Regions from separate parts of the Candidatus Neomicrothrix sp. genome, predicted to be linked through region 2. Evidence: predicted binding sites of a transcription regulator. Region 2 holds the regulator's gene; each other region holds the start of a gene.
What was found. Region 2 encodes LexA, which represses DNA repair genes until DNA is damaged. Its sites were predicted from a motif close to CGAACNNNNGTTCG; they were not measured.
Positions count from the first base shown of each region.

Region 1: a site for LexA is predicted at 3,917-3,930, ahead of PKD89_RS08830 (error-prone DNA polymerase). Genes of this name have one in related genera too.
Region 3: a site for LexA is predicted at 7,452-7,465, ahead of uvrA (excinuclease ABC subunit UvrA). Genes of this name have one in related genera too.

Region 1 covers NZ_DAOLGP010000012.1:23,569-34,199, forward strand. Annotated here, with positions in the region: gene PKD89_RS08810 (PIG-L deacetylase family protein) at 1-552, opposite strand, end outside; gene PKD89_RS08815 (potassium channel family protein) at 608-1,333, opposite strand; gene PKD89_RS08820 (TrkH family potassium uptake protein) at 1,326-2,681, opposite strand; gene PKD89_RS08825 (potassium channel protein) at 2,852-3,838, shown strand; gene PKD89_RS08830 (error-prone DNA polymerase) at 3,944-7,561, shown strand; gene PKD89_RS08835 (acyl-CoA desaturase) at 7,830-8,900, shown strand; gene PKD89_RS08840 (AIM24 family protein) at 9,053-9,787, shown strand; gene PKD89_RS08845 (response regulator transcription factor) at 9,945-10,622, opposite strand.
Region 2 covers NZ_DAOLGP010000023.1:34,840-45,470, reverse strand. Annotated here, with positions in the region: gene hflX (GTPase HflX) at 1-684, shown strand, start outside; gene PKD89_RS13020 (pyridoxal phosphate-dependent aminotransferase) at 681-1,784, shown strand; gene PKD89_RS13015 (hypothetical protein) at 1,843-2,499, shown strand; gene PKD89_RS13010 (hypothetical protein) at 2,496-3,299, shown strand; gene dapE (succinyl-diaminopimelate desuccinylase) at 3,292-4,395, shown strand; gene PKD89_RS13000 (tetrahydrodipicolinate N-succinyltransferase N-terminal domain-containing protein) at 4,505-5,578, shown strand; gene lexA (transcriptional repressor LexA) at 5,594-6,313, opposite strand; gene PKD89_RS12990 (LysM peptidoglycan-binding domain-containing protein) at 6,526-6,981, shown strand; gene nrdR (transcriptional regulator NrdR) at 7,027-7,503, shown strand; gene PKD89_RS12980 (dihydrofolate reductase family protein) at 7,514-8,257, opposite strand; gene PKD89_RS12975 (vitamin B12-dependent ribonucleotide reductase) at 8,785-10,631, shown strand, end outside.
Region 3 covers NZ_DAOLGP010000034.1:12,809-23,439, forward strand. Annotated here, with positions in the region: gene PKD89_RS15760 (class I SAM-dependent methyltransferase) at 1-254, shown strand, start outside; gene uvrB (excinuclease ABC subunit UvrB) at 404-2,440, shown strand; gene PKD89_RS15770 (acyltransferase family protein) at 2,522-4,492, shown strand; gene aroC (chorismate synthase) at 4,889-5,989, opposite strand; gene PKD89_RS15780 (acyl-CoA dehydrogenase family protein) at 6,137-7,345, opposite strand; gene uvrA (excinuclease ABC subunit UvrA) at 7,496-10,351, shown strand; gene PKD89_RS15790 (sulfite exporter TauE/SafE family protein) at 10,379-10,631, opposite strand, start outside.

The DNA.
Region 1 (10,631 bases), on a different contig from region 2:
ATGGGTGGCCTGGGGGGAGCCGCCGAAGGCCACGAATCGCGCGCCCTCCCAGGGTTGGCCACGGTCGGTGAACACCCACGGGTTGGCGGCGTCGCGGACCGCATCCAACAGCGCCACGCCGACGTGGCGGTGATCGGCGTGGTTCCAGCCGGGCATACCCCAGGTGTCGCGGTAGTTGATCGACACGATCACCTCGGGCCGATGGGCCCGGATCGCTCCGGCCAGGTCGGCGCGCAGCTCGAGGCCGGCCTCGACCAGGCCATCGGGGTGGTCGAGAAACGACAGCTCGGTGACGCCGACCGCAGCGCAGCTGCGGCGCTGCTCCTCGGCCCGCAGCGGCGCACACTGCTCGGGAGCCAGCGTCGAGATGCCGGCCTCGCCGCGGGTGACCAGCACGTAGGCCACCGACTTTTCGGCAGCGGTCCAGCGGGCGACGGCCGCGGCGGCGCCGTACTCCATGTCGTCGGGGTGGGCCACGATCGCCAAGGCCCGGTCCCAGTCCTCGGGTAGCGGGTCCAGCTGCGGTTGGCCTTCTGAATCGTCGGTAGCCAAGGGTGCCTCCTTACGCAGGGCGGATCGCCCCGGCGTCGAGCATGTCAGACGTTGGTCACCGTTGCTTGGTGAACTCCTCGGCCGCCTTGGTGTCGGCAGCGACCAGCAGCACGTCACCCTGGCCGATCACCGTGTCGGCGGTGGCGTAGGTGAACGCCGAGCCGACCGGCTTGATGCTGACGACGGTGACGCCGAAACGTCGCCGCGCCTGGCTCTCCTGAAGGGTCTGGCCGATCATCGACGTCGGGGCCCGCGTCTCGACCAGGGCAAAGCCGTCGTCGAGCTGGAACCAGTCGATCATGCGGCCGGTGACCTGGTGGGCCACCCGCACGCCCATGTCCCGCTCGGGGAAAACCACCTCGCTGGCGCCGATGCGCTCGAGGATGCGGGCATGGGGTTCGGTGAGCGCCTTGGCCCAGATCGGGGTCACGCCCAGGTCGACGAGGGCGGCGGTGGTGAGGATCGATGCCTCGATGTCGGTGCCGATCGCCACCACCGCCGCCCCGACGTCTTCGGCGCCGATCTGGCGCAGCGTGTCCAGCCGGGTGGTGTCCGCCTCCATCACCTGGCTGAGCGCGTTGGCGTGGTCGGCGACCAGGCCTGGGTCGAGGTCCACGCCGAGCACATCGTGGCCCATGTCCTCGAGCGAGGTGGCGAGTGCCGATCCAAATCGGCCCAGGCCGATGACCAGCACCGTGTCGCTGCGGCGCAGGCGCTCGGCGCTTCGGGGCGGCCCGGCGAAGGCGGGAGACGTGGGATGGGACGGGACGGTCTCAGCCAATGAGGGGTCGCTCCTCGGGATAGCGGTAGCGCCGGGTGTTTTCCCGCAACACGAGGGCGGCGCCCAGGGTGGCGGGCCCGACGCGCCCGATGAACATCATGACGATCAGCACCACGCGGGAGGCAGCGCTCAGCGTCGGGGTGATCCCGGTGGTCAACCCGACCGTGCCGAACGCGCTGGTGGCCTCGAACAGGCCGTCGCCCAGGGGGATGCGGTCGAAGGTCACGAGCGCCATCGTAGAGACCGTGACCAGGGCCACCCCGCTGAGCGCCACGGTGAGGGCCTGACGCTGGGCGACCGCCGGGATGCGGCGCCGAAACGAGTCCACCTCACGGTCACCGCGCAGCTCGGCCCAGATCACCCACGCCAGGACGGCGAAGGTGGTCACCTTGATGCCGCTTGCGGTGGAGGCACTGCCCCCGCCGATGAACATCAACACGATGGTGACCACGATCGACGACTCGCGCATGGCGCCGTAGTCGATCGTGTTGAATCCGGCGGTGCGGGGGGTAATGCCCTGGAAGAGACCGGCGATCGCCTTGTCGGCGATGCCCATCGGCCCGAGGGTGTTCGGGTTGGACCACTCGATGACGAGCACGGCCAGCGCTCCGCCGGCGATGAGCAGCGCTGTGGCGACGAGGGTGATCTTGGTGTGCAGCGACCAGCGTCGGGGGCGGCGGTAGAGGCGACGCAGCTCCATCAACACCGGGAAGCCGATGCCGCCGAGCACGATCGACGTGGCGATCACCCCGGAGGTCCACGGATCGTCGACGAAGCCGGCCAGGTTGTCACTGAACAGGGCGAACCCGGCGTTGTTGAACGAGGTGACCGCATGGAACAGCCCCAGCCATGCCGCCCGTCCCAGCGGCTCGCCGTGGATGATGACGAAGCCGCCGAACAGCGCCACCGCCACCGTCGCCTCGATGCCCATCGACCAGCGGAACACCCCGAGGATCACCGCCTTGAAGTCGGCTCCGCCGGCGAGGTTCACCTCGGCCTGGGTGGCCAGGCGGTGGCGCAGTTCCAGCTTGCCGGCCAGTGCGACGGCGACCACCGACGAGAACGCCATCAGCCCGAACCCGCCGATCTGGGCGAGCACCATGATCACGGCCTGCCCGAAATGGGTCCAGCCGGTGGCGGTGTCGACCACCTGAAGGCCGGTAACGGTGCCCGCCGAGGTTGCGGTAAAGAGCCGATCGAGGAAGCTGTGTTCGACCCCGTCTGTGGCTATCGGCAGGTGCAACAAGGCTGCGCCGGTGAGGATGACGGCGATGAACCCGACGACGACCACCTGTGTGGGGTGCCAACGCCTCAGCGGGCCGTCCCAGAGCAACGATCGGTCGGCCACCCCAACAGCGTAGAGGCTGTCGGCCCGGCCGAGAGGTGCCGGGTGCGAACGGCGCAAACGCATGCTGACCAAGTGGGAGCACCGCGAAGTGTGCCGCTCTCGCGCTCCTCACGACGCGAGAGCGGCACACTTCGCGTACCGGAGCGGATCCGCCCGTAGTGTGTCGGGCGATGGGGCAAGGGCGGCGTCTGGCGGGAGCGATGATCGCCCTGTTCGGCGTGTTGGCGTTCGGCATCGTCGGCTACCTGTTCCTGGGCTTCAGCCCGCTCGACGCGGTGTATATGACGGTCATGACGGTGTCGACGGTGGGCTTCGGCGAGGTGGAGCCGCTGTCGCGGCTGGGTGTCGCCTTTACCGTCGTGCTGATCCTGGTGGGGGTCTCCTCAGCGCTGTACGCCTTCAGCGTGATCGTCGAGGGTGTCATCGAAGGCCGAGTCAACGAGTTGCTAGGGAGACGACGTATGAACCAGTCGATCGCTTCGGTGAGCGGCCACGTGATCGTGTGCGGTTGGGGCCTTGTCGGCCATGCCATCGCCGAGGAGATCGCCGAGACCAAACAGGAACTGGTGATCGTCGAGATCGAACCCGACAAGGTGAACGGTGTCGAGCATCGCGTGGTGATCGGCGACGCCACGACCGACGAGGTGCTGCGCCAGGCCGGCATCGACCGCGCTGCGGCGTTGGTGGCGGCGGTCGATGGCGACGCCGAAAATTCCTTCATCACCCTCAGCGCCCGGTCGCTCAACCCCGACCTGTTCATCGTGAGCCGCGCCCGCAGCCGGGACAGCGGCGAGAAGCTGATGCGGGCCGGCGCTGATCGGGTGGTCAACCCGCAGAGCATCGGCGGCGTGCGCATGGCGGCCTTCGTGCTACACCCCCACGTGGCCGAGTTCGTCGACGTCGTCATGCACGAAAAGTCGCTCGAATTTCGCTTGGAGGAGGTGGCGGTGGTTGAGGGGTCGCCGCTCGTCGGCAAGACGCTGCGCGACACCCACCTGCGCGACGAAACCGGCGCGTTGGTGCTGGCGTTGCGTCGCCGCGACGGCAGCTTCGAGACCAACCCCTCGCCCGACGAGGTGATCTCCAAGGGCGAGGTGATCATCGCCATCGGCACCCAGGAGGAGCTGCAGTCCCTCATCGTCTTCGTAGCGCCCTGATCGGCGGCGGCCCGCGGGCGCAGCGGTCTGATGCAGCTTGGGGCGTGACGGCCGGTGGCGACCTTCGCCGCTTGAAAACGAACAGGCGTTCGATAAGGTGGCTCCGTGGGATGGAGAAACCCGGCGAAGTCGTGGTCGGAGCTGGAAGCCCAGCTTTCGGCGGTCTCTGGATCGCCCGGCCGCGCCACGCAACGGGGTCCCTCCCCACCCGGTGTCGACCCGGACAAACCAGCGACGCGAGGCGACGATCACGAGCCTCGTCAACGTGGGGGAGTCCGGGGTCGCCCGCGTCCGGGGGGCGCTGGCAGGCGCCGCCCCGGTACCGCATATGCCGAGCTGCACGCCCACTCGCACTTCAGCTTTCTCGACGGGGCATCCTCGCCGGAGGAGCTGGTCGACGAGGCGGTGGCGCTCGAGTTGGACGCGCTGGCGCTGACCGACCACAACGGCTTCTACGGCGTGGTGCGCTTCGCCGAGGCGGCCCGGGAGGCCGGGCTGCCCACCGTGTTCGGCGCCGAGGTGTCGATCGGGGCGGCCGAACCGCGCGCCGGTGAGGGCACCAGCCACGACCCGGCGGCCCGCCACCTGGTGATCCTGGCACGCGACCCCGAGGGATACGCCCGGCTGGGCACGCTGCTGTCGACCGCCCAGATGGCGGGGGAGAAGGGCCGGCCACGGCTGAGCTTTGCCGAGTTGGCCGAGGCGGCCGGACGGGCCCGCGGGCACTGGGCCGCCCTCACCGGGTGCCGTAAGGGCACCGTGCCGGCGGCGCTGGTCGCCGACGGGCCGCGGGCGGCCGCCCGGGAGCTGCGGGCGCTCACAGCGGCGTTCGGGTCCGACTCGGTGTTCGCCGAGCTGTGGGATCACGGCGACCCGCTTGACTCGGCCCGCAACGATGCCCTGGTGCGCCTGGCCGCCTCGGCGGGGGTGCGGCCGTTGGCGACCAACAACGTCCACTACGCCACCCCGGCCGCCCGCCGCCTGGCCGGGGCGATGGCGGCGATCCGCGCCCGCTCCAGCCTGGATCACAGCGACGGCTTTCTGCCCGCCAACGGTGGCGCCCACCTGCGCTCGGGGGCCGAGCAGCTCGCCCGCTTCGCCCGCTATCCCGGGGTGGTGCAGGCCGCGTCGGCGCTGGGCCGGGAGTGCGCGTTCGACTTGTCGTTGGTCGCACCGTCGCTGCCGCCGTACCCGTGCCCGCCCGGCCCCGACGGCACCCCGGTCAGCGAGATGGCCTACCTGCGAAGCCTGGTCGAGGACGGTGCCGTCGTGCGCTACGGCACACGCCGGGCCGAGACCGCGCCGGGGGCCTGGGCCCAGATCGACCACGAGCTGGGGGTGATCGAGCAGCTGGGGTTTCCCGGCTACTTCCTCGTCGTGTGGGACATCGTCGCGTTCTGTCGCCGCAACGACATCTACTGCCAGGGCCGGGGCTCGGCGGCCAACTCGGCGGCCTGCTTCGCCCTCGGGGTCACCAAGGCCGACGCCGTGCGCCTGGGGCTGCTGTTCGAGCGCTTCCTGTCGCCCGAGCGCGACGGGCCGCCCGACATCGACCTCGACATCGAGTCGGGTCGCCGGGAGGAGGTGATCCAGTACGTCTACGAGCGCCACGGCCGCAGCCACGCCGCCCAGGTGGCCAACGTGATCACCTACCGTGGCCGCTCGGCGCTGCGCGACGCGGCCAAGGCGCTGGGCTACTCGGTGGGCCAACAGGACGCCTGGGCCAAGGAGCTGGGCCGGTGGGGGCCGTTGCCCAAGCCGGGGGAGGGTCGTCCCGAGGGCATCAGCGCCCCGGACGCGGTCATCGACCTGGCCGGGCAGCTGCAGGGCGCGCCCCGGCACCTGGGCATCCACTCGGGCGGCATGGTGATGTGCGACCGGCCGGTGGTCGAGGTGTGCCCCACCGAGTGGGGCCGCATGGAGAACCGCTCGGTGCTGCAGTGGGACAAGGACGACTGCGCGGCGGCCGGGCTGGTGAAGTTCGACCTTCTGGGGCTGGGCATGCTGACCGCCCTGCACGCCACGGTCGACCACATCACGGCCACCCGGGGCGAGACGATCGACCTGGCGGCCCTGCCCCAGGACGACGACGTCTATGACATGTTGTGCCAGGGCGACTCGGTCGGGGTGTTCCAGGTGGAGTCCCGGGCCCAGATGGCCACCCTGCCCCGGCTGCAGCCCCGCTGCTTCTTCGACCTGGTCGTCGAGGTGGCGCTGATCCGGCCCGGCCCGATCCAGGGCGGCTCGGTGCACCCCTACCTGCGACGCCGCCGGGGGGAGGAGCCGGTGACCTACCTGCACCCGCTGTGCGAGCCGGCACTGAAGAAGACCCTGGGCGTGCCGCTGTTTCAGGAGCAGCTGATGCAGCTGGCGATCGACGTGGCCGGCTTCACCCCGACCGAGGCCGACCAGTTGCGCCAGGCGATGGCGTCCAAGCGGTCGGCCAAGGCCATGGCCGTCCTGGCCCGCCGCTTCGATGAGGGCACCGCCGCCAACGGGCTGGACGAAGCCACCCGTGAGGAGCTGTGGTCGAAGCTGGCCGCCTTCTCCAACTACGGCTTCCCCGAGAGCCACTCGGTGAGCTTTGCCTACCTGGTGTACGCCTCCGCCTGGTTGAAGTACCACGAACCGGCGGCGTTTCTGGCCGGGCTGCTCGATGCCCAGCCGATGGGCTTCTGGTCGCCCCACTCGCTGGTGCAGGACGCCCGGCGCCACCGGGTGGAGGTCGATGCCCCCGACGTGGCCACCTCGGGGGTCATGAGCACGCTGTGGTGGCCAGGGGGCACCTCCGGCAGCCGGTTGATCCCCCATGTCCCTGACATCGACATTGACATCGACATCGGTCCCGACATCGGTCCCGACATCGACGGCGCCGCCGGGACCGGTTTGGTCGACGGGGGTGGGGCGCCGCCGCCCGATCGTCGCTACCGCTGGAACCGCGATCGGCCCCAGCCCCGGGTGCGGTTGGGGCTGGCCAGCGTGCGCCACCTGGGTGAGGATGCCGCCGCTCAAGTGGTCGCCGAACGGCCCTACGCCTCGGTGGAGGACCTGGCCCGCCGGGCGGGGCTGAGCCGCCAACAGCTCGAAGCGCTGGCCACCGCGGGAGCGCTCGGGGGCTTCGCCGATCCCCATCGCAGCGGACAACCGTTGGGGCGGCGGGCGGCGCTGTGGTCGGTGGGGGCGGCCGCCCAGGGCTCGCCCGACCGGTTGGAGGGCATCGTCACCGGCGCCGAGGCGCCTCGGTTGCCGGGCATGGCCGAGTGGGAGGAGGCACAGGCCGACCTGTGGGCCACCGGCGTGTCGGCCGATGGGCACCCCACCCGGTTTGTCCGCCACCGCCTCGACGCTCTCGGCATCTCGACCGCTCAGGCGCTGTTGTCGTCGCCGGACGGCACCAAGGTGTCGGTCGGTGGCATCGTCACCCATCGCCAGCGGCCCCAGACCGCCGGCGGGACGATCTTTTTGAACCTGGAGGACGAAACCGGGCTGGTCAACGTCGTGTGCTCGCCGGGCTGCTGGGTGCGGTACCGGCGCCTGGCCCGCGACGCACCTGCCCTGGTGGTGACCGGCCGTCTGGAGCGCACGGTTGACGACGTGGTGGCGGTGGCCGCCGAACGCTTCGACCCCCTGCCGGTGCCCGTCGGAGCGGACGCAGGCCGAGGGCCTCAGCGGCGCGGCGGCAGCGGCAGCCGCGGCGGGCTGAGGTCTCGTGACTTTCGATGAACGGCGCAAGCTTCGGACGGCCCGGGTTTCGGCGAACGATCGTGCACCCAAACGGCACCACCATCCATGAAGTGGTGACGGCGCTGATCGAAGACGGCATGGGAACATTGGTGTTCCGCCGTTATGTGACGGCTGTCCAACGCAAATCGCCTGATGCTGGTGGTATCCTCACCTGTTCAGCAACCACCGCTCTGTTCAGCAATCCCCCGCTCCTGCGCTGTCCCGCCGTAGTGCTCCGGCGAACCCGCCCCAACCTGCCGAGGCCCCCGTGACCATCGCCACCCATGGCCGACTTCCTGACGAGCGCGTCCAGGTGAGATCGTCCATCCCGTTCTTTCTCGTCCACCTGACGCCGCTGGCCCTGATCTTCACTGGCATCAGCACCACCGCCGTCGTCCTGGCGATCGGCACCTACACGGTGCGCATGTTCTTCATCACCGCCGGCTACCACCGCTATTTCGCCCACCGCAGTTACAAAACCGGGAGGGTGTTTCAGTTCATCTTGGCCTTCGGTGGCTCGATGGCGATGCAGAAGGGCCCGCTGTGGTGGGCGGGCAACCATCGGCTGCACCACCGCTTCTCCGACACCGACCGTGACCTGCACTCGCCGATCAAGGGCTTCTGGTGGAGCCACATGGGCTGGATTCTCTCGGAGAAGTCCTCGCCGACGCCGACCGAGGTGATCTCCGACTTTGCCAAATACCCGGAGATCCGCTTCATCAACGAGAAGGACTGGATCGGTCCGCTCACCCTGGCCGTGTTCTGCGTCCTCGTCGGCGGCTGGTCGGGCCTGGTGCTCGGCTTCTTCGTCTCGACCGTCCTGTTGTGGCACGCCACGTTTCTGGTCAACTCGCTGGCCCACGTCATGGGGCGTCGTCGCTTCGTCACCAACGACACCAGCCGCAACTCGGCGATCATCGCCGCCCTGACGATGGGCGAGGGCTGGCACAACAACCACCATCACTACCCGGCCTCGGCCCGGCAGGGCTTCTACTGGTGGGAGTACGACGTCAGCTACTACGTGCTGCGGGCGCTGAGCCTGGTGGGGGTGGTGCACTCGGTGAAGGTTCCCAACGCCAAGGCGATGGAGAACGCCCGGGTGCGCGACGGTGCCTTCGACGTCGGCATGTTCCGTCACCATCTGGTCAAGGCTGCCGGGGTCGTCGCCGCATCGCAGGAGAACGCCACCCACCTGTTAACCGACGGCCGAGAGGTGATCGTCGATCGTGACAGCGCCGCTCGCGAGGGGTTGGAGTCGATGGTCGACACCACGATGGCCCGGGCCGACGAGGTGGCGAAGCTGACCCGCCGGCCCGAATCTCTCGTCGCGTCGGAGTAGCGCTCGACGGTCGGACGTATGCCGTCTTACGTGTGCCGACGGCGCCGGGGCCCCCGGCGGCAACGGGAATCGAAGGAAGCGGCGCAGAAACGCGTGGACATGGGCGGTGCGTTCGGTACGGTCTAGAGGCACCGCGACGAGGGGGAACACCTATGCCTATCCACTGCAACGAACTGACCACATTCTCCGAGGCGGAGGCGACCGACCAGTTCGTCCACCAGAACAAGAAGCTGCTCAAGATCAACCTGGCCTACGGCCCGGTCAACGCCCGCATGGGCTCGATGGTCGCCTACCAGGGCGACGCCCGCTTCGAGAACACCGGCTCCGGCGGCATGACGAAGATGCTCAAGAAGGCGGTCACCGGCGAGGGCGTCAACGTGATGAAGGTCACGGGCTCGGGTGAGGTGTTCATCGCCGACCAGGCCACCGACATCATCATCATGTACCTCGAGAACGACATGGTGTCGGTCAACGGACGCAACGTGTTGGCCTTCTCGGACTCGATCGAGTGGGACATCCAGCGGGTCGGCAGCGGCATGGCAGGCATGCAGGCCGGTGGGCTCTACAACGTGGTGCTGCGGGGCACCGGATACGTCGCGGTCACCACCGACGGCCCGCCGGTGATGCTCGACGTCACCCAGCAGGCCACCTTCGGTGATGCTCAGGCGGTCGTGCTGTGGAGTGCCGGGGTGCAGATGAACATCAAGACCGACACCGGCGGCATGAAATCGATGCTGCGGGGCGGCACCGGGGAGACGTTCCAGATGGCCTTCGCCGGCCAAGGGTTCGTGCTCGTCCAGCCGTCCGAGGGTGCACTCGGTGGTCCGGCGGCGGCCGGAGGCAGCGGCGGCGGCGGCGGAGGCTTCCTCGGGGGTCTGGGCGGCTAGCGGTACCCAGCCTACGACCAGCCCGGGGCAACCAGCCCGGAGCAACGCGGACGAAAACGTCCGAAGTGGGGAGTGCAAACGACCGCCAGGCGGTCGTTTGCACTCCCCACTTCGAGTTTTCGGGCCGGTTCGAGGGCTTCGGTACCGGCTCGAGAGTTCAGGCCCCGCCGAGCCCTGCCGACCGGGCGCGCACGATCGCGTGGGCCCGATCGGCCACCTGAAGCTTGGTGAACAGGTTCGACACGTGGTTGCGGACCGTCTTCTCGGAGATGTAGAGGGTCTGGGCGATGTCCGGGTTGCTTTGGCCCCGGGCGACGAGTTCCAGCACCTCACGCTCGCGGTCGGTCAGCTGTGGAAACGGAGCGACCCGTTGGGGGACGGTGAAATAGCGCTGAATCCTGCGCGCGATCGCTGGACCGAAGATGGCTGCGCCGGCGACGACCGCCCGGATGGCTGCCACGACGTCCTCGTGGCCGGCGCCCTTGAGGAGGTAGCCCCGCGCTCCGGCGCGCAGGGCGGAGAAGACGCTGTCGTCGTCATCGAACATGGTGAGCACCAGCACGGCGATGTGCGGGTTGGCTGCGACCACCTGACGGGTGGCCTCGATACCGTTCAGCGACGGAAGGTTGAGGTCCATCACGATGACATCGGGCTGAAGCTTCTCGGCGAGCTCAACCACCTCTGGTCCATCTGCGGCCTCGCCCACCACCTCCAGGGTGGGCTCGGTGGACAACACCACGCGGAGGCCATCTCGGAACATCGGGTGATCATCGGCGATCAGCACCCGAATCACATCTCGGTCCAGCGGTTCAGCGGTCACAGGTTCGGGGCTCATCGGTTGTTC
Region 2 (10,631 bases):
TCGGGCGTCGCCCACGTGGTGGTCGTCGGCTACACCAACGCCGGCAAGTCGACGCTGGAGAACGCTCTGACCGATGCCGGGGTCCTCGTCGAGGACCGGTTGTTCGCCACGCTGGACCCGACGACCCGTCAGCTGGCGTTGCCGGGTGGGGAAGTGGTGCTGCTCACCGACACGGTCGGCTTCATCCGCAAGCTGCCCCACGAGCTGGTCGAGGCCTTCAAAACCACCCTGTCGGTCGTGTCCGAGGCCGATCTGCTCGTGCACGTCGTCGATGCCTCGTCGGCCGACCCGGCCGAGGAGATCGCAGTGGTTCGGGCGATCATCGCCGAGGTAGGGGGTGGGGATCGCCCGGAACTGCTGGTGTTCAACAAGGCCGACCTTTCCCCCGACGCCGACCGGCTGGCCGAGGCGAGCCCGGGTGCGGTGGCGGTGTCTGCGGCAACCGGTTTGGGGATCGACGCGTTGGTCGAGGCGATCGGTGACCGCCTCCGCTCGCAGCGCCCGGTGGTCGAACTGCACATCCCTTGGGCCCGGGGCGATGTCATCGCCTCGGTGCACGCCCACGGCGAGGTGCTCTCCGAGGTGTCCGGCCCCGACCAGATGGTGATGCGAACCCGACTGCGCGAGGAGCAGCGGGGCCGTTTCGCCGAGTTCGAACCGGCGGCGCCAGTCGAGCCTCGATGATCGAAGGGGCGATCGACCTGCGGCTCGGGTCGCCGTGCGACCCCCCGCCCGACCTGGTGATCGACGCGATGGCGTCGGCCGCCGACAGCCTGGGGCCCTACGGCAAGTCGGTGGGCTCGCCCGTCTTCCGGCAGGCGGCGGCCGACTGGATGCGCCGTCGACTCGATGTCGAGATCGACCCCGAGTCGGTGGCGGCCTGCGTGGGGACCAAGGAGTTCGTCGCCGGCCTGGCCCTACTGCTCGGGGCGGGATGTGGCCGCGGCCGGGACACCGTGCTCATCCCGGCGGTCGCCTATCCCACCTACGCTGTGGGCGCCGAGCTGGCCGGCTGCCGGGTGGTGCGGGTGCCGATGACCGATCGCTTCACGCTCGATCTGGCTGGGGTCGATGCCGACGATGCCGCCCGTTCCAGGCTGCTGTGGGTGAACTCGCCCGGCAACCCGGCCGGCGGACTCGACGATCTGGAGGCGGCTGCGGCCTGGGGGCGCGAGCGGGGCATCGTCGTGTGCTCCGACGAGTGCTACGTCGAGTACACGTGGAGCGGAGCGCCGGTCGGCGAGGTGGGGCTGCCGGCCTCGACGATGCTCTCCTCGGGAACGAGTGGCGTGTTGGCGCTCCACTCGCTCTCCAAGCGATCAAACCTGGCCGGGGGGAGGATCGGGTTCTACGCCGGCGACGCCGCCCTCATCGCCGAGCTGGGGGAGCGGCGCCGGGAACTGGGGTTGGTGGTGCCCGGGCCCATGCAGGCTGCCGGAGCGACGGCCTGGAGCGACCAGCAACACGTGACCGAGCAGCGCGAGCGATATCTTCGACGCCTCGAACGCCTGGCGGAGGCGGCCGTGTCGGCCGGGTGCTTCGATGTTCGCCTGCCGGAGGGCGGGTTTTACCTGTGGCTGGACGTTGGCGATGACGACCGTGCGGCGGTTGCGACCCTCGCCGGGGCGGGCGTCCTGGTGCAGCCGGGCTCGATCTACGGGGCGGCCGGAGCAGGCCGGGTCCGCCTGGCCGCCGTACGCCCCGACGCCGAGATCGATGAGGCCGCCCGGCGTCTGGAGGCACTGCGTGGGGTCCTCGCCGGCGGCGCCGGTTGGCGGCGGTGAACGCTCCAGGCATGCTCGTGCACCCACCCGACGGGTTGGGGCTGCGATGATGGGGGCGATGACGTCGTCGGCAACCTCGCGCCCTCACCTGCCCGGCGCCTCGACGCGCCCCCAGTCGGTGAGACCATCGGTGATCTGGGCCTATCTGGGGGCTGCGATGGCGGTGGTCGGGGTGATTCTTGCCGTCAGCTTGGTCGCCATCGGATTTCTCTCCGACGGTGGTCCCGAAGAGGTGGGACGAACAGATTTCCCCGGTCAGGTGTCCTTCACATCCCCGTCCCGGGACAAGCCGTTTGCCATCTACCTCGAGCGCTCCACCCTGTCCGGGGACCCAGGGGTCCCGGGGTATTTGACACCGATCGTCACCCGAGGCGATGGCGAGGTTCCGGTCGATACCGATGCCAAGATCGATCGCCATGCCGGTGTGTCGACCGAGATGATCCCGATCGGCTCGTTTGTCGCCGTCGGAGGTGACTACACGGTGACGGTCGACCCGGACGGTTCCTCGGCCGGTGACGATGTTGCCATCGTCGTCGCCGATCCCGATGTGGCGTCGACCGGCACCGCCCTCATGATCTGGGGGGCGGCAGTTGGCGCCGGATTGTTCGTGGTCGGCATGGGAGTGGCGGTCGGCGTCGGGCGAGCACGCGACCGGGCGCGGGTGAGGGCACTGGTCGAGGGTCGCGCCGGTACCGAGTCCGGCGGAACTCCGTGAGTCCTCAGGAGGGAGCGGTACAGACGGCCGACGAGGTGGCTCAGTCCAAGGCAATGCGCTGGGCGATGGGGTTGTTGTTCGCAGCCGGCGTGTCGGTGATGGTCGGGTTTCTCGCCACCCAGTTGCTGACCGGCCGGTCGATGGAGCGTCTCGGCCCGTCGAGCGATGCCGTGGTCCGTGAACGGGTTCCCTCCAGCGAGAAGGTGCGCATCGAACAACCGGGCACCTACGACGTGTTCTACGAGCAGGCAGCGCCGTCGACGGGGGTGCCCGGATCCCTCGACGTCACCGTCCGTTCGGATCGGGGCGAGCTGGGCTTGGACACGCCGGATCCGGTGCTGAGCACGATCATCGACGATCGCAGCTACGTGGCCTTTCACACCGTGAGGATCCCGCGCGCCGGCACGTACACCCTCGACGTGGCGGTCAAGGGAGGCGAGCCGGCGGGATCCCTTTTCGAGGACGACCGCGTCGTCCTCGATCGGGCCGACCGGGAGGCCGATGCCTTGTGGATGTTGCTGGGTCTCGCACCGGCGGCGGCCGGGTTGGTTTTGGCGGCCTGCTTCGGGGTCGCCTCGGTGTGGGTCCGGGCGCGGAGTGCCCGGGCCGGCCGGGCGGACGGACGAGGACCTTCGGGCGGGTCGGCATTCCCCGGCCGCTGGGGCCCGCCAACCGATCACGCCTTCCGCGATCCGCCGCCGCCGCCGGAATTCCCCCGGGCAGGGCCCCCGGCTGGCCCCGATGCCGGCGACCAACCGCCGACCGAAGGTGAGCCTCCGGTCGCCGACGACCGTGCCTGAGCTCACGACCGACCTGCTCTCGGCGACCAGCCGGTTGATGGGGGTGCGGTCGGAGAGCTTCGACGAGCGTGCACTGGCCGATCTCGTCGAGGCTGACCTGTCTGCGCTGGTGAGCGCTCGAGGGGAGACCTTTACGGTGGACCGGGTTGGGGACAACGTCGTGGCCCGGACCCACCTCGGCCGTTCCGCCCGATTGATCCTGGCTGGGCACCTCGACACGGTTCCCGCCAACGACAATTCGATTCCGCGACTGGACGGCGATGTGCTGTGGGGGCTGGGCTCGGCCGACATGAAGGGCGGCCTGGCCGTCATGTTGGACCTGGCCTGCGCCATCGCTGAACCGGCGGTCGACGTCACCTGGGTGTTCTATGCCCGAGAGGAGGTGGCGACCGCCCATTCGGGGCTGCTCGAGCTGGAGCGCCTTCGACCCGACCTGCTCGGCGGAGACGTCGCCCTCCTGGGGGAGCCGACCGATGGTGCGCTGGAGGCGGGCTGCCAGGGGTCGGTGCGCGTGCAGGTTGCGCTCAGGGGTGTCCGGGCCCACACCGCTCGGGCATGGATGGGGCAGAACGCCATCCATCGAGCGGGCGAGCTTTTGTTGCGGTTGAACGACTGGCGGCCTCGGCGACCGACGATCGATGGCTGCACCTACCATGAGGCCCTCCAGGCGGTGGCCATCGAGGGCGGCGTGGCCGGCAACGTGGTGCCAGATGCGGTCACGCTCACCGTCGTCCACCGCTTCGCCCCGGACCGCGGCCTCGACGAGGCGGAGGCCTGGCTGCGGGGCTGGCTGGCCCCTTCGTTGTCCGACGGTGATGCGATCACGGTGGTTGACCGGTCGCGAGCTGCCCCTCCAGGGCTCGGGCACCCGCTGCTCGCTCGGCTGATCGAGCGTCATCACCTGGAGACCAGAGCCAAGCTCGGATGGACCGACGCCGCCTTCTTTGCTGAGCGCGGTATCCCTGCGGCCAACTTCGGGCCCGGGGACCCGGTCGTTGCCCACACCGCCGACGAACGGCTTGAGCGAGCGAGCATCGATCGGGTCTGGGCGGTGCTCGGGGACCTCTTGGTGAACGGCGTCGTCGACGTTCCGTAGCCATGTCCCTTCCCACCTTTTACCGGTTCTGCGGGGCGACCCTATGATGCGGGGCCCGTAGGGTTGACCGGCAACGGCGACGATCCTCGATCCCCTGGGAGCGCATTTGATGTCAGCCACCCCACCCGCCGCCTTCGGCATCGGCACGGCCACCTTCTCGGTGCAGGGTGACGGCACCAAGGTTCTCGACACCTATTTTCAGGTGGTCAACGTCGCAGCTCACGGCGACGTCGCCGAGGTGTTGGCCCGTCACGCCGGCCACGAAGGTGGCCCCGGTACGGTGACCTTCTCGCCAAACCGGTTGGCCGACGTGGTCATGCAGTTGCAGGCGACCGCCCAGGATGCCGAAGCCAACCGGCGTTGCTTGGCGGCCCTTCGGGAGAGTCGCTTTGCGGAGAATCAGGGGCTCGGCACCCGTTTCGAGGTCGTCGTCACCTTCATCGAGGACCTCGACGCGCCGCCGATCGATGCTCACGACGCCTACCTCCGGCTTCACCTGTTGTCGCATCGAGTGAAGCGGCCGCACAGCATCAACCTGGACGGCATCTTCGGGCTGCTGTCCACCGTGGCATGGACCAGCCACGGGCCAGCCGATCCGGACACTCTGGCCGAGGTCCGCAGCCGTCATCGCACCGAGGGTCGTCAGCTCACCGTGCACTCGGTCGACAAGTTCCCACGGATGGTCGATTACGTGGTGCCGTCGGGGGTTCGCATCGCAGACGCCTCGAGAGTCCGGCTGGGCGCCTATCTGGGTGAGGGCACCACCGTCATGCACGAGGGCTTCGTCAACTTCAATGCCGGCACGCTCGGGTCGGCGATGATCGAGGGCCGCATCAGTGCCGGCGTCGTTCTCGGGGACCAGACCGACCTGGGCGGCGGGGCCTCGGTGATGGGCACCCTCTCCGGCGGTGGCAACGAGGTGATCAGCATCGGCCAGCGCTGTCTGGTGGGTGCCAACGGTGGCTGCGGCATCTCGCTCGGCGACGACTGCGTCATCGAAGCAGGGCTGTATCTCACCGCCGGCACCCCGGTGACGATGGCCGACGGGTCGGTTCGCAAGGCCCGAGACCTGTCCGGGGGCTCGCAGATGCTGTTTCGGCGCAATGGTAAAACCGGGGCCGTGGAGATGGTGCCCAGGGTGCCCGACTGGGGTGGGTTGAACCCCGACCTCCACGCCAACTGAGCCGCCCGGAAGCGGTCAGAGCTTGCGGAGCACGGTAACCACCCGACCGAAGATCACGACCTCCCCGGGCGGATAGCACAGGGGCTCCATCGTCGAGTTGGCGGGCGTGAGGGTGGTGCCCTCCGACGAGTGTGTGGTCAGCGTTTTGACCGTCGCCTCTTCACCCGGGATGCCGGCGACGACAATCTCGCCGCGATCGGCGGTCGACTGCTGACGAGCGACCACATAGTCGCCGCTGAAAATACCGACATCGATCATCGAATCCCCGCGAACGGTCAGCATGAACAACTCACCGTCGCCGGTGAGGTCCTGGGGGAGCGGGAGTAGCTCTTCGATCTGCTCTTGGGCGATGACGCCAGTGCCGGCTGCAACCGAGCCGACCAGGGGCACGTGGCGTACCGGCCGCCGTTCGGCGACGTCGGCCTTGCCGTCGGTGTGCACCTCGATCGCTCGCGGTTTGGTTGAGTCCCGGGTGAGGTAGCCCAGGCGTTGAAGCGTGGCGAGGTGGGAGTGGACTGTGGAGGGCGAGGTCAGGCCAACTGCGGTGCCGATCTCCCGCACCGACGGGGGATACCCACGGGCGTTGACCGAGTCGATCACGCAGTCGAGCACCTCACGCTGGCGTGCGGTCAGCGGATCGGGGCTCTCGCCGGTCGGCTGTGCCTTCGAGAGCCGAGATTTCCGGGTCTGAGGCTTGGGGTGCTGTGACTGGGGGGGCTGTGACTTGGCGGCCATGGTCGCTCCTCGATGGATCTGTTGACCGAGGTGGTCGAACGAGCGTTCCCCAGTGTAACCGGGGTCACCTACGAGTGCAAGAACACCCGTTCGACGAACGCGAGTGCGATCGGTCCTTGACAGTCGAACGTCCGTTCCCCAAACTGAGCGAACACTCGTTCGGAAACTCGCCGGCGAGCTTCACTGTCACACCCGATCAGGACACTTGCGACATGGTTGCGCTACAGACATCAGATTCCAATCCTCGAACCGAGCCGATCGAGCGGGCGACGCGCCTGCGAGTGGTCGACTCAGAGCGATGGTCGGCGGCCCACCCGGCGGTTCGAGCCCGTCGAGGCGAGCTCGCTCCGACGGCCCCGGTGCGCCCGTCGGTGCGCCGCAGCCGATGGGTCTACCTCCGTCGACGGGCGGTGGCTGCGTTGGTGCTGCTGGCGCTGATGTGGGCGGCGATCGCGGTCGTGACGGAGATGGTTGGTGGCGGGTCGGGCTCGGCCGGCGCCGCCGAGGACGTTCGCACCCACGTGGTCGTGCCCGGCGACACCTGGTGGTCGCTGGCCGGCGAACTGGATCGTCCGGGTGACATTCGAGACGCTGTGGACTCGATCATCGAACTCAACGGATCAGAGGATTTGCGAGCGGGACAGCGTGTGGTGCTCCCACTCGGATAGGCGGTGTCGTGCGCCCTGGGCGTCAGGGCGTTACCGTGCCCGCTCGTGCGATGTCCGATTTGTAGCGAACTGGAAGACCGGGTGGTGGACTCCCGATCTGTCGATGATGGTGCCGGTATTCGCCGTCGTCGCCAGTGCGCTGGCTGCGGCGCCCGCTTCACCACCTTCGAGCGGGTCGAGGAAGCCCCGTTGGTGGTCCGCAAGAGTGACGGCACCAAGCAGCCCTTCGACCGAACCAAGATCGAGGCAGGGGTGTTGTCGGCTGCCAAGGGCCGGCCGGTGTCACTGGCCGACGCCACGGCTCTGGCGGTGGCGATCGAAGAGGGCCTGGCCGGGCAGGGCGGCGAGACGTCGACCGCCGAGGTGGGGCGGCTCGTCCTGGAACAACTCGCCGAGCTCGACGAGGTCACGTACCTGCGCTTCGCCAGCGTGTACAAGGCGTTTCAAGGCCTGGGCGACTTCCAGGCCGAGCTGGGTCGGCTGTCGAAGGTGCCGAGCAGTAACGGCGCCGACCCGGGGTAGGCCTTGCCGGCTAGACCGGCCGGAGGTAACGGAGGAACAGGTCGTCTTCGGCCGCCCAGGCCCGGGCCATCGTCCAGCGATCAGGGTCCAGGTCCGGTCGATCCAACAACGCCAGGCCCGCGCCGACCAGGCGCGGGGCGAGCGTCAGGCAGAGTTCATCGAGCGACTGCGATGCCAACAGCGCTCCGAGCAGTCCGGGGCCACCTTCGGTCAGAATCATCGGTGCGCCGGAGCGGGCAAGCGTTTCGGTGGCCTCCTCGGCGGCGCTGCGAACGCCCGCAAGCGGCTCGACGGCAACGCCGATGGCGGTGAGGGCGCGCCGATCGGCTTCAGGCGTGGAGGACCCGGTGAGCACGTGCAAACGTTCCGGCGCGTCGAACAGGCCCGTGTCGTCAGGCAGCTCGAGGCTTCCGGACAGCACTGCCAAGGTGGGCAGCGGGGTCCGTCCGGACTCGCGTCGGGCCTCCTGGAGCCCGGCGGACAACCGAATCGGTCCGTAACGCTCGACGCGGACGGTTTTTGCCCCGACCAGGATGACGTCGGCGAGCGCACGTATCGCCTGGAACATCGCTCGGTCGAGGGGGCCACCCAGTCGCCCGGAGCGACCGTTCAGGGCAGCCCGACCGTCGAGCGTCGACACCATGTTGGCCATGACCCAGGGCGAATTCTCGGCGCTCGGCCGAGGCTCCCGATCGAGCAGTCGAAAGAGTTCGACGGCGGTCGAGTGGGATTCGATAGTTCGCACCTCGGGCATGTGAGCACCCTACCGGCCCGAGATTTTCTTCGGCCGGTGGGCGCCCGTCTGTCCACCGGCCACCAAACGTGCATCCACAGCGCTGTGGATTGGAGCTGCGGGCTTGCTGGTCCGCCTCCTTGCGGCTCTGGCCCTGCGATCTCGCGGATGGTTCGCCACCGTCTCGTCTTCGACACCGGCGGTTGCCAGGAACCCTTGTCCACAGCGTGTTTGGAGCGTTGTGGACAAGGCGCACGGTGCCGATGGGTCGACGACGAGATCTGGGCTCGACAGACCCGGTGGGGCGGTCTCTATGGTGGTCGAAACGAACGTTGCATGGGCGGTCGGACGGTGGTGGCTGGCAAGTCGACTGTGGTCGACGACACCTGGGACGAGGAAGGATCGGCACCGGCACCGACGATGAGTCGGGTGCCGGAATGATTTTTCGGGAGCCCCCCCTTCCGCCCATGCAACGGCTCGCTCACCACGGGCCGAGCCCGTCGATCGACCACCCCCCCCAATCCCGTCCACAAGGTCGAGGAGTAGCCATGACACTGGCCCCAGTTGCGCCCTCCGTCGGAATCCGCAGGCACCACACGGCGCCCGGCGACGATGGATACCAGGACATCTCCTGGTCTCGCCGGACCGCACGCATCACCGACTACCGCACTGGCGAGGCGGCCTTCGAGCAGGCCGACGTCGAGTTTCCCGAGTCGTGGTCGCAGAACGCCACCAACATCGTCGCTCAGAAGTACTTCCGGGGCACGCAGGGCAGCCCCGAGCGGGAGACCTCGCTTCGTCAGGTGATCGACCGCGTCGTGTCGACCATCGCCTCCTGGGGTCTCGCTGACGGCTACTTCGCCGACGAGGCCGAGCGGGCCACGTTTGCCGCCGAGCTCACCTGGCTGCTCGTGCACCAGCGGGTGGCGTTCAACTCGCCGGTGTGGTTCAACATCGGCGTGGCCGGCGCTCCAAAGCAGGCATCGGCCTGCTTCATCCTGTCGGTGGACGACACGATGGACTCGATCCTCAACTGGTATCGGGAGGAGGGGGTCATCTTTAAGGGTGGTTCGGGAGCCGGCGTCAACCTCTCGGGAATCCGTTCGTCCTACGAGCGGCTTTCCAGTGGCGGCACGCCGTCGGGTCCCGTGTCGTTCATGCGGGGCGCCGATGCCTCGGCGGGCACGATCAAGTCTGGTGGGACCACCCGACGGGCGGCCAAGATGGTTGTTCTCGACGTCGATCATCCCGACGTCGAGGACTTCATCTGGTGCAAGGCCACCGAGGAACGCAAGGCACGCGTGCTGGCCGAGGCCGGCTTTGACATGGATCTCGATGGGGCCGACTCCCACTCGGTCCAGTACCAGAACGCCAACAACTCGGTCCGTCTCTCCGACGAGTTCATGGAGGCGGTCGAGGGCAATGCGGACTACGAGCTGCGGGCGGTGGCCACCGGCGAGACCCTGCGCACCGTGCCGGCTCGCCGCCTCTTGCGCCAGATTGCCGAGGCGGCCTGGGAATGTGCCGACCCGGGTGTGCAGTTCAGCTCGACGATCAACCGGTGGCACACCTCGGCCGCTACCGGCCCGATCAACGCCTCCAACCCGTGCAGCGAGTACCTGCACCTCGACAACTCGGCCTGCAACCTGGCCAGCCTCAATCTGTTGTCGTTCCTCGACGATGACGACGGCTTCGACCTGGACGAGTTCGCTCACGCCGTCAACATCACGTTGCTGGCCCAGGAGATCCTGGTCGGCAACGCCGACTACCCGACCGAGGCAATCGGCGAGACCACCCGTCGCTTTCGCCAACTCGGCCTGGGCTACGCCAACCTCGGCGCGCTGCTGATGGCGCTCGGGCTTCCCTACGACTCCGATGCCGGGCGTGCGTGGGCGGGCTCGATTACCGCCTTGATGACCGGTGCCGCCTATCGCACGTCGGCCCGGGTGGCCGAGCGCATGGGCCCGTACGCCGGCTTTGAGGACAACCGAGCCGACCAGCTTCGGGTGTTGCACCAACACCGTGATGCCCTCGCCGGGCTCTCGACGTTGGCGTCGTCCCAGGCGATCAACGCCGCCGCAGCGGAGGCGTGGGACGAGGCGATCGAGACCGGTGAGCGGGTGGGGGTGCGCAACGCCCAGGTGTCGGTGCTCGCGCCGACCGGCACGATCAGCTTCATGATGGATTGCGACACGACCGGAATCGAGCCGGACCTCGGGCTGGTGAAGACCAAGAAGCTGGTCGGAGGCGGCACGATGGCCATCGTCAACCAGACGGTGCCGCGGGCGCTCAGGCGCCTGGGTTACGCCCAGGACGAGATCGAGGCGATCGTGGCCTACATCGCCGAAGAGCGCACAGCGGTGGGCGCACCGGGCCTGAAGGCCTCCGATATCGA
Region 3 (10,631 bases), on a different contig from region 2:
GCGAGCTCGCCCCCGGGGGCACCCTGCTGATCGTCGGCCACGATCTGTTGAATCTCACCGAAGGGGTTGGTGGCCCCCCGGATGCGGCCGTGCTCTACGGTCCCGACGACGTTCGGCGGGACCTGTCCGAGGCCGGGGTTGACGACCTGGTCATCGAGCGAGCCGAGCGGGTCAATCGATCCGTCGACACCGACAACGGGCCGGCTGTGGCGATCGATTGCCTCGCCCGCGCCCACCGGCCGGCGACGGCCTGAACGCAGGACGACGGGGGCCGTTGCCGCGACAGACCCTCCTTGTCCCACCGACCTGGATTGTCACAGGACCGTCGTAGGCTGTCGCCGTGGCAAAATCCAGCGCTCCACCCGTCCCACCGCCGCTGCGCCAGGCGATGGCTGCGCCCAAGATGGTGCGCCCCTTCAAGGTGCACGCTGCGTTCGAGCCGGCGGGCGACCAGCCGGAGGCGATCGCTGCGTTGGCCGAGGGCATCGAGGCCGGCGAGCGCTACCAGACGCTGCTGGGCATCACCGGCTCGGGTAAGTCGGCCACGGTTGCGTGGATGATCGAGCAGGTGCAGCGGCCCACCCTGGTGCTGGCGCCCAACAAGAGCCTGGCCGCACAGCTGGCCAACGAGTACCGCGAGTTCTTCCCCGACAACCGGGTGGAGTACTTCGTCAGCTACTACGACTACTACCAGCCCGAGGCCTACATCGCCTCCAGCGATACCTTCATCGAGAAGGACAGCTCGGTGAACGACGACATCGACCGGCTGCGGCACTCGGCCACCTCCGCGCTGCTCACCCGTCGGGATGTGATCGTCGTCGCCTCGGTCAGCTGCATCTACGGCCTGGGTTCGCCCGAGGACTACGCCCGCCAACTGCTGTCGGTGCGGGTGGGGGAGTCGATCGATCAACGGGAGCTGCTGGGCCGCCTGGTCGACATGCAGTACGAGCGAAACGACCTCAATCTGGTGCGGGGCAAGTTTCGGGTGCGCGGCGACGTCATCGAGATCCACCCGGCGTACGAGGAGACGGCGGTGCGCATCGAGCTGTTCGGCGACGAGATCGAGACGATCTCGATCGTCGACCCGCTGACCGGCGAGCGGGTACGCACCCAGGAGGAGCTGGAGATCTTCCCGGCCACCCACTACGCCACGCCCGACGACAAGTTGCGCGCCGCCATCGGTCGGATCGAGACCGAGCTGGCCGGCCAGCTACAGCTGTTCGAGCGCGAGCAGAAGCTGCTCGAGGCCCAACGGCTGCGCATGCGCACCGAGTACGACCTCGAGATGCTCAACGAGATGGGGTTCTGCAACGGCATCGAGAACTACTCGGCACCGATGGAGGGCCGGGCACCGGGCGATCCGCCCAACACGCTGCTCGACTTCTTTCCCGACGACTTCCTCATGGTGATCGACGAGAGCCACGTCACCATCCCTCAGATCCACGGACAGTACGCCGGCGACCGGTCCCGCAAGGAGAACCTGATCCAGCACGGTTTCCGCCTGCCGTCGGCGGCCGACAACCGGCCGCTGCGCTTCGAGGAGTGGGAGAAGCGGGTCAACCAGTGCGTGCTGCTGTCGGCGACGCCGTCCAAGTGGGAGATCGAGCACTCCGACCGGGTGGTCGAACAGATCGTGCGGCCCACCGGCCTGGTCGACCCCGAGGTGGAGGTGCGGCCCACCAAGGGACAGATCGACGACCTGATGGCCCGCATCGACGAGCGGGTCACCAGGGGCGAGCGGGTGCTGGTGACCACGCTGACCAAGAAGATGGCCGAGGACCTGACCGACTACCTGCTCGAGATGGGCGTACGGGTGCGGTACCTGCACAGCGAGGTGGACACCCTGCAGCGCATCGAGCTGGTGCGCGACCTGCGGCTTGGTGAGTTTGACGTGCTGGTGGGCATCAACCTGCTGCGCGAGGGCCTCGACATCCCCGAGGTGTCCCTGATGGCCATCCTCGACGCCGACAAGGAGGGGTTCCTCCGCTCGGAGACCTCGCTGATCCAAATGATCGGCCGGGCCGCTCGCAACGTCGAGGGGCGGGTGGTGATGTACGCCGACAACATGACCGACTCGATGCGGCGTGCCCTGTCGGAGACAAACCGGCGCCGTGGCCTGCAGCAGGCCCACAACATCGAGCACGGCATCGACCCCACCTCGGTGCGCAAGGCGGTCACCGACATCCTGGCCGATCTGCGGGGTGCCGGCGGCGGCACGCCCATCCCCGGCGGTGGCCGTCGCAAGCAGCGGCCGGGCGAGCGAGCTCGGGCCGAGGCCTACGCCGACCTACCCCCCGAGGATCTGGGCCGGCTGATCCAGGCGCTGCGCAGCGAGATGGAGGAGGCCTCGGCCGACCTGCGCTTCGAGGAGGCGGCACGGCTGCGCGACGAGGTGAAGGAGCTCGAGCGCGAGGCTCGCTCGGCCGGGCTGTCCAAGTAGCCCCGCCTGTGGCATCCTCCGAACGCGGATCTGTCCGATGAATGGCCCGCACGATCGTGCCGCGGTCAGGCTGGAGAGCGGATGAGTGCCACGGACACGACCGCCCATGCTGCATCGAGCGCTGCTGCGGCGCGTCCTGCGCTGGGCTACCTGCCCTCGCTCGACGGGTTGCGGGGAATCGCCGTCGCCGCCGTTGTCGCGTACCACCTCGACTTCGGGTGGGCGCAGGGCGGCTACCTGGGCGTCTCGCTGTTCTTCACCCTGTCCGGCTATCTGATTAGCCGCCTGATGATGGGCGAGGTTGAGCGCACCGGCCGGGTGGCGGTGGGCGCGTTCTGGCGACGCCGGATCAAACGGCTGGCCCCTGCGTCGATGGTGACGTTGACGTCGATCGTGGCCCTGGAGCACCTCGACCCGTCGATCTGGTCCACCGTTGGGTTCCGATCCTCGATGTTCGGGGCCTTGTTCCACGTGGCCAACTGGGAGGCCCTGATCTCGGGCACCGGCTACTTCGACCTGCTCGGGGTGGCCTCGCCGGTGCGCCACTACTGGTCGCTCGCCATCGAGGAGCAGTTCTACCTGGTCTTTCCCCTGGTGGTGCTGGTGCTGATCGGCTCGCAGCGCAAACGGATCGACCGGCTCGTGCCCCTGGCCATCGTCGGCATTGCGATCTCGACCGTGCTGACGTTGCTGCTCTCGTCCAACCCGGAGCGGGTGTACCTGGGCACCGATACCCGTATGGCCGAGATCCTCTTCGGTGTGCTCTTCGGTGCGCTGCACCATCGCCTCGGCGACCGGCTCGGCCGGCGGGCGGCCAGCCTGGCGCTACCCGCCCTGGCCATCTTCATCCTGGCGGTGATCACGCTGCCGGCCTCGAGCCCCATCATCTCCCATGGCGGCCTGATCGTCGGCGGCGGGATCTGGGCGGTGCTGATCGTCGGAGTGGCCCACGCCGGGCCCACGTCCCGCGTCGGCCTGGCCGGCACCCTGGCGGCCGAACCGCTGCCGTACCTGGGCCGCATCAGCTATGCCCTGTACCTGACGCACTGGCCGATCCTGCAGGTGCTGTCCCAGGGGCGCCTGGGCACCGGCAGGCTGGCCACGGTCGTCATCCAGGTCGGCGTCTCGGTGGCGGTCGCCTCGGCGATCACGTTCTGGATCGAGCGCCCGATCCGTACGTGGCGCCCCAAGATCACCGCCACCGTCCCGCTGGCCTGGCTGACCGCAACAACGGTCGTCGCCGGCCTGATCCTCCTGCCGTTGCCGTCGTCCGAGGCGTCGGCCGAGGATCTCGGCGCCCCGCTGGTCACGGTGCCGCGCGGTGCGCCGGTGCAGGGCGCCGCCGACGTCGATTTCGGTGACACGGTGGCAGAGTTCGGGGACTCGGTCGGCTTCACCACCTTCTTCGTGAGCGACGGCTGGCTTCAGGAGAACGTCGGCGTCAAGGTGGTCGGCCATGCCGCGCTGGGGTGCGGCACGATGACCGACATCGATCTCCAGGTCGCCCCCGGGCAGCCACGCCTAAAGCCGCCGCCGGGCTGCCTCGATGCCGCCGGAATGGCCGAGCTGATCGCCGAGGACACACCGGACGTCGTCTTGTACATGTCCCTGGGCATCGACCTGTACGACCACGAGATCGACGGCGAGTGGACCTCGCTGGCCGACCCCGCCTTCCAGCAGCGCTACACCGAGGTGCTGTCCGCCAAGCTGGACGCCCTCGAATCGGGCGGCGCCACCGTGCTGATCGGCAACGTGCCGCCGACGCAGCCCATCGACGCAAACGGCGTCCGGGTGGGCAAGGACTTCCCCGAGCGGGTGCGGGTGCTCAACGACATCATCGCCCGGGAGGCCAACGAGCGCGTGGGCACCGTCGTGCTCGACTACGCCGGAGCGGTCGAGCTGGCAGAGCAGACGGTCGACCTGCGACCCGACGGGGTGCATCCCAATCCCGAGCTGGGCTCCGGCTGGGTCGACGCCTACTTCGGGCCGATCATCATCGACGCCCAGTCGAGGGCGCTCGAGGAGCAGGCCACCGACGACCCCGCCCTGTAGCGGCCGGGGCTTTCGTGAGGTGCGCGGCGCTTGGCCGGGCGAGCGACCGGGTGGGCGGTGCTGCAAGAGTCTGACCGCCGACTTTCGCATGGTGGTCATGCGCAAGTCGGCGGTCAGGCTTTCGCAGCAGGTCGAGCAGGCTGCTGAGGGTCGCTGGAACCAGCGCCAGCGCGAGTCGGCCACCGGTCGGTGACGCCAGGTCAGAGGATGTCGACGGCCCGGTGAGGCCAGGGCGGAGGATGCCGCCGGCCCGGTGAGGCCAGGTCAGAGGATGTCGACGGCCCGGTGAGGCCAGGTCGGGGGATGTCGACGGCCCGGCAAGGCCAGGTCGGGGGATGTCGACGGCCCGGCAAGGCAAGGCCGGGGCGGAGGAGGCGTCGGTGCGGCGATGCCAGGTTAGAGGACGTCGACGGCCCGCTGGGCCAGCCAGGCGTCGGCCAAGCACAGCAGCATGGCAGCTTCGACCAGCGGCACTGCGCGGGGGAGGACGCAAGGGTCGTGGCGGCCCTTGGCCGCCAGCTTGACCGCTTCGTTGCCTCGGTTGACCGTGTCCTGAACGCTTCCGATCGTGGCGGTCGGCTTGAAGGCCACCCGGCAGATCACCGGCGCCCCGTTGGAGATGCCCCCTTGGATGCCGCCGGAGCGGTTGGCGGCGACGTCGGGTCGGCCGTCGGCCCCCGGCACAAACGGATCGTTGTGGGTGCGGCCGGTCATCGTGGTGCCGGCAAAGCCCGAGCCCACCTCGAAGCCCTTGGCGGCAGGCAGCGACATGCACGCCGTCGCCAGCGTGGCGTCCAGCTTGTCGAACACCGGGTCGCCCAGCCCGGCGGGCACGCCCCGGGCGACGCACGTGACCGCTCCGCCCAGGCTGTCGCCGTCGCGTCGGGCTGCGTTGATCGCCGCTTCGATGCGGGCGGCCGCCTCCGGATCGGGACAGCGGGTGGGGCCGGCCTCGACGTCGGCCAGGGTGACCCGGTCCGGGTCGACCTCGGCGGTGATATCGCCGACGCTGCTCACCCAGCCGAGCACCTCGATGCCGGCGCCCTGGGCCAGCAGCTGGCGGGCGATCCCGGCGGCGGCCACCCGCCCGACCGTCTCGCGGGCCGAGGCCCGGCCGCCGCCGGACGCCGCCTGCACGCCGTACTTGGCGTCGTAGGTGTAATCGGCGTGGCTGGGGCGATAGACGTCGGACATGTGTCCGTAGGCGCCGGGTCGCTGGTCGGCGTTGCGCACCAGCATGGCGATCGGCGTCCCCAACGTGACTGCGTCCCCCTCCTCCTCCATGGCGACGCCGGAGAGAATCTCGACCCGATCGGCCTCTTGGCGTTGGGTCACCAGGCGACTCTGGCCGGGACGGCGTCGGTCGAGGTCGGCCTGCACGGCGGCGACGTCAAGCTCCAACCGGGGCGGGCACCCATCGACGATGCAGCCGACGCCGACGCCGTGGGACTCGCCGAAGGTGGTGACGCGGAACAACCGGCCGGAGGTACTGGACATGCCACCAGTATCGCCGCCGAGCGGACCCGTTCCGCACACCGGGCGTCAGACGGGTCGCACGCGACGATCAGCGGGTGAGTCCACCGCCCAGCCTGCCACCGTCGGCGTCTCGTCCCCGGCCGGGGAACGACGCACCGGCCAGAAACGCTAGGTGTACTTGCCCAGCTCGAGGCGGGCCACCATGGCCCGATGCACCTCGTCGGGGCCGTCGGCCAGGCGCAGCGCTCGGGCCATGCCCATCAGGTAGCTCAGCTCGGGGTCGGCGACGCCTTCGCCGCCGTGGATCTGGATGGCGGCATCCACCACCTGCTGAAGGACGTTGGGGGCCACCACCTTGATGGCCGAGATGCTGACGAGCGCGCCGAAGGTGCCCTGGGTGTCCAACTCCCATGCGGCCTTCATCGTCAACAACCGGGCCTGGTCGATCGCCATGCGACAGTTGGCGATGATGTCCCGGTTGCCCCCCAGGTTCATCAACGGCTTGCCGAAGGCGGTCCGAAGAACCGACCGCTCGCAGAGGCGCTGAAGCGCCCGTTCGGCCGCGCCGATCGCCCGCATGCAGTGATGGATGCGGCCGGGGCCGAGCCGTCCCTGGGCGATCTCGAAGCCCCGCCCAGGCCCGGCGATGATCGCTTCGGCCGGCAGCCGAACGTTGTCGAAGAGGATCTCGGCGTGTCCGTGCGGCTCCCCGAGGTCTCCGAAGACGGGCAGCATGCGCAGGATCCTCACGCCTGGGGAGTCGATCGGCACCAGCACCATCGAGTGCCGCTGATGCCGATCGGCGGACGGGTCGGTGACCCCCATGAAGATCAGGAACGCACAGCGCGGATCGCCCGCCCCGCTCGTCCACCACTTCTGGCCGTTGAGCACCACCTCGTCGCCCTCCAACTCGGCGGTGGCCGCCATGTTGGTGGCGTCGCTCGAGGCGACCGCCGGTTCGGTCATCGAAAAGCCCGAGCGGATCTCGCCATCGAGCAACGGCAGCAACCACTGTTCCTTCTGCAGGTCCGAGCCGTACTGCACCAGCACCTCGGCGTTACCGGTGTCGGGGGCTGCGCAGTTGAACACCTCGGGGGCGAGGAAGCTGCGCCCGGTCAGCTCGGCGACGGGTGCGTAGTCGCGGTTGTTGAGGCCCGCCCCGTGGGTCTCGTCGGGGAGAAACAGGTTCCACAGGCCCAACTCCTTGGCCTGTCCCTTCAGTTCCTCGACGATCGGCGGCACCCGCCACTGACGCCAATCGTCGCTCCCCGACAGCTGATCCCGGTAGGTGGCCTCGTTGGGCACGATTCGCTCGCGTACGAAGCGCTCCACCTGCTCCATGACGATCTGGGCCCGTTCGGAGTGCTCAAAGTCCATGATGGCCAGGGTAGGGCCCGGGATCGGTCGGCGCTCCGGCTTGGTCGATGTCTTCTCCGACGTTGAGCCCGAGATCGGCCCCCGAGCTTGGGCCGGCACCCTGTGGCGAACAGGTGTTCCCCGACTGGGGGTCGGTAGTAGTGTTGTCCCGTGGCTGAAACGATTCGGATCCGGGGTGCCCGGGAACACAACCTAAAGAACGTCGACTTGGAGCTGCCCCGCGACAAGCTGGTCGTGTTCACCGGTCTGTCCGGATCGGGCAAGTCGTCGCTGGCCTTCGACACGATCTACGCCGAGGGGCAGCGCCGCTACGTCGAGTCACTGTCGGCCTACGCCCGCCAGTTCCTGGGCCAGATGGACAAGCCCGACGTCGACTTCATCGAGGGCCTGTCGCCGGCGATCTCGATCGACCAGAAGTCGGCATCGCGCAACCCGCGATCGACGGTCGGCACGGTCACCGAGGTGTACGACTACCTCCGGTTGCTGTTCGCCCGCGTTGGCGTTCCCCACGATCCGGAGACCGGCGAGGAGCTGGTGCGCCAGACGCCCCAGCAGATCGTCGACCGGGTGCTCCGTCTTGAGGAGGGCGCCCGCTTTCAGGTGCTGGCGCCGGTGGTGCGCGGCCGCAAGGGCACCTACGAGCAGCTGTTCGCCGACCTCTCGAAGGAGGGATTCGTCCGGGTGCGCGTCGACGGCGAGATCCGTGAACTGGCCGAGCTGGTGGCGCTCGGGGCCGACAACGGCCTGGCCCGCTATGAGATCCACCACATCGACGTCGTCGTCGACCGCCTGGTGTTACGCGAGGGCATCGACCGCCGGCTGACCGACTCGATGGAGACAGCGCTGCGCCTCGGCGAGGGCGTCGCCCAGATCGAGCTGGTGCCCAAGGAGGGCGAGCCGGAGACGCTGACCTTCTCCGAAAAGCTGTCCCGCCCGTCCGACGGCAAGAGCTTCGAGGAGCTGTCGCCCCGCAACTTCTCGTTCAACTCGCCCTACGGCGCCTGCGAGCACTGCGACGGCCTGGGCACGACCTTCGAGGTCGACGCCGATCTGGTGGTGCCCGATCCCGAGCTGACGGTGGCCAAGGGGGCGATCGCCCCGTGGGCGTCGGGTCACGCCAAGTTCTTTCACCGGTTGCTCGAGGCGGTGGGCGAGGAGCGAGGCATCAACCTCAACACCCCGTGGGAGGACCTGCCCGCCAAGGACCGCAAAACGCTGCTGCACGGCACGAGCAAGAAGGTGAGCGTCCGGTTCCAGAACCGCTACGGCCGCACCCGTAGCTACCAGGCCAACTTCGAGGGGGCCATTCCCTACCTGCGTCGCCGCCACAGCGAGGCGGACAGCGACTGGGCCCGCGAGCAGGCCGAGAGCTACATGCGCCAGGTGGCCTGTTCGCACTGCGGCGGTGCCCGGCTGAACCCGCTGGCGTTGGCGGTGACGATCGACGGCCTCAACGTGCACGACCTGTCGTCGATGTCGATCTCCGATGCGGCCGACCGGCTGGTCGCCATGAAGCTGGACGACCGCCAGCTGCTGATCGCCGAGCGGGTGCTGAAGGAGATCAACGCCCGCCTGCGCTTTTTGGTCGACGTCGGCCTCGACTACCTCAACCTGCACCGCGGAGCGGCCACCCTGTCGGGTGGCGAGGCTCAGCGCATCCGCCTGGCCAGCCAGATCGGCTCCGGCCTGGTGGGCGTGCTGTACGTGCTCGACGAGCCGTCGATCGGCCTGCACCAGCGCGACAACCACCGGCTGATCGAAACGCTCGAGCGCCTGCGCGGTCTGGGCAACTCGGTGATCGTCGTCGAACACGACGAGGACACGATCCGGGCCGCGGACTACGTGGTCGACGTCGGCCCCGGCGCGGGCGAGCACGGCGGCGAGGTGGTGTACGCCGGTCCGGTCAAGGGCCTGTTGAAGTCCAAGAAGAGCCTGACCGGGCAGTACCTGTCCCAGAAGTTGTCGATCGAAGTGCCCGACCGGCGCCGCGCCCCGGGCGATCGTTGGTTGCGCATCGTCGGCGCCCGCGAGCACAACCTGAAGAACCTCACCGTCGGCATCCCGCTCAGCTCGTTCGTCTGCGTCACCGGCGTGTCGGGCTCGGGTAAGTCCAGCCTGATCAACGACATCCTGATGCGCTCGCTGATGCAGCACGTGTACAACTCCAAGGTGGCGCCGGGCCTGCACCGCAAGGTGGAGGGCCTGCAATATGTCGACAAGGTGATCGACATCGACCAGTCGCCGATCGGGCGGACCCCACGCTCCAACCCGGCCACCTACTCGGGCGTGTTCGACCACATCCGCAAGCTGTTTGCCCGAACCCCGGAGGCCAAGGTGCGCGGCTACCTGCCCGGTCGGTTCAGCTTCAACGTCAAGGGCGGCCGCTGCGAGGCCTGCTCGGGCGACGGCACGCTGAAGATCGAGATGCACTTCCTGCCCGACGTGTACGTGCCATGCGAGGTGTGCGGCGGCGCCCGCTACAACCGCGACACCCTCGAGGTGCGCTACAAGGGCAAGAACATCGCCGAGGTGCTCAACCTGCCGATCGATGAGGCGCTCGAGTTCTTCCGGGCGCAGCCGGTGATCTCCCGTCACCTGGAGACGCTGGTCGACGTCGGCCTCGGGTACGTGCGCCTCGGTCAGCCGGCCACCACGCTGTCGGGCGGCGAGGCCCAGCGGGTGAAGCTTGCCGCCGAGCTGGCCAAGCGGTCGACCGGCAACACGGTGTACCTGCTCGACGAGCCGACCACCGGCCTGCACTTCGAGGACACCCGGCGCCTGCTGATCGTGTTGAAGCGCCTGGTCGAGGCGGGCAACTCGGTGGTCGTCATCGAGCACAACCTGGACGTGATCAAGTCGGCCGACTGGCTGATCGACCTGGGCCCCGAGGGCGGCGACGGCGGCGGCACCCTCATCGCCGAGGGCACCCCCGAGCAGGTGGCGAAGGTGGCCGAGAGCTACACCGGCGCCTACCTGGCCCCGATGCTGGGCCTCGAACCTGCCTGATCGCCTGCGGCGATCTGGATCACCGGGCTACAGGACGCCCAACAACTTGAGCGCTGAGGCGCCGAGGACCGCGGGGATGGCGGCGCGCACCAGTTTGCCGTCGTAGTAGGCCGATACGCGGGCGCCGATGATGACGCCCGGGAGGCTGCCGATGATGAGTGAGCCGGTGATCGCTGCGGACACGTTGCCGATGCCGAGGTGGGCGATGGCTGCGGCGCCGACGAGCGGGACGGCTTGGACCAGGTCGGTGCCGACCAGTTCGGACCGGCGGAGCTTGGGG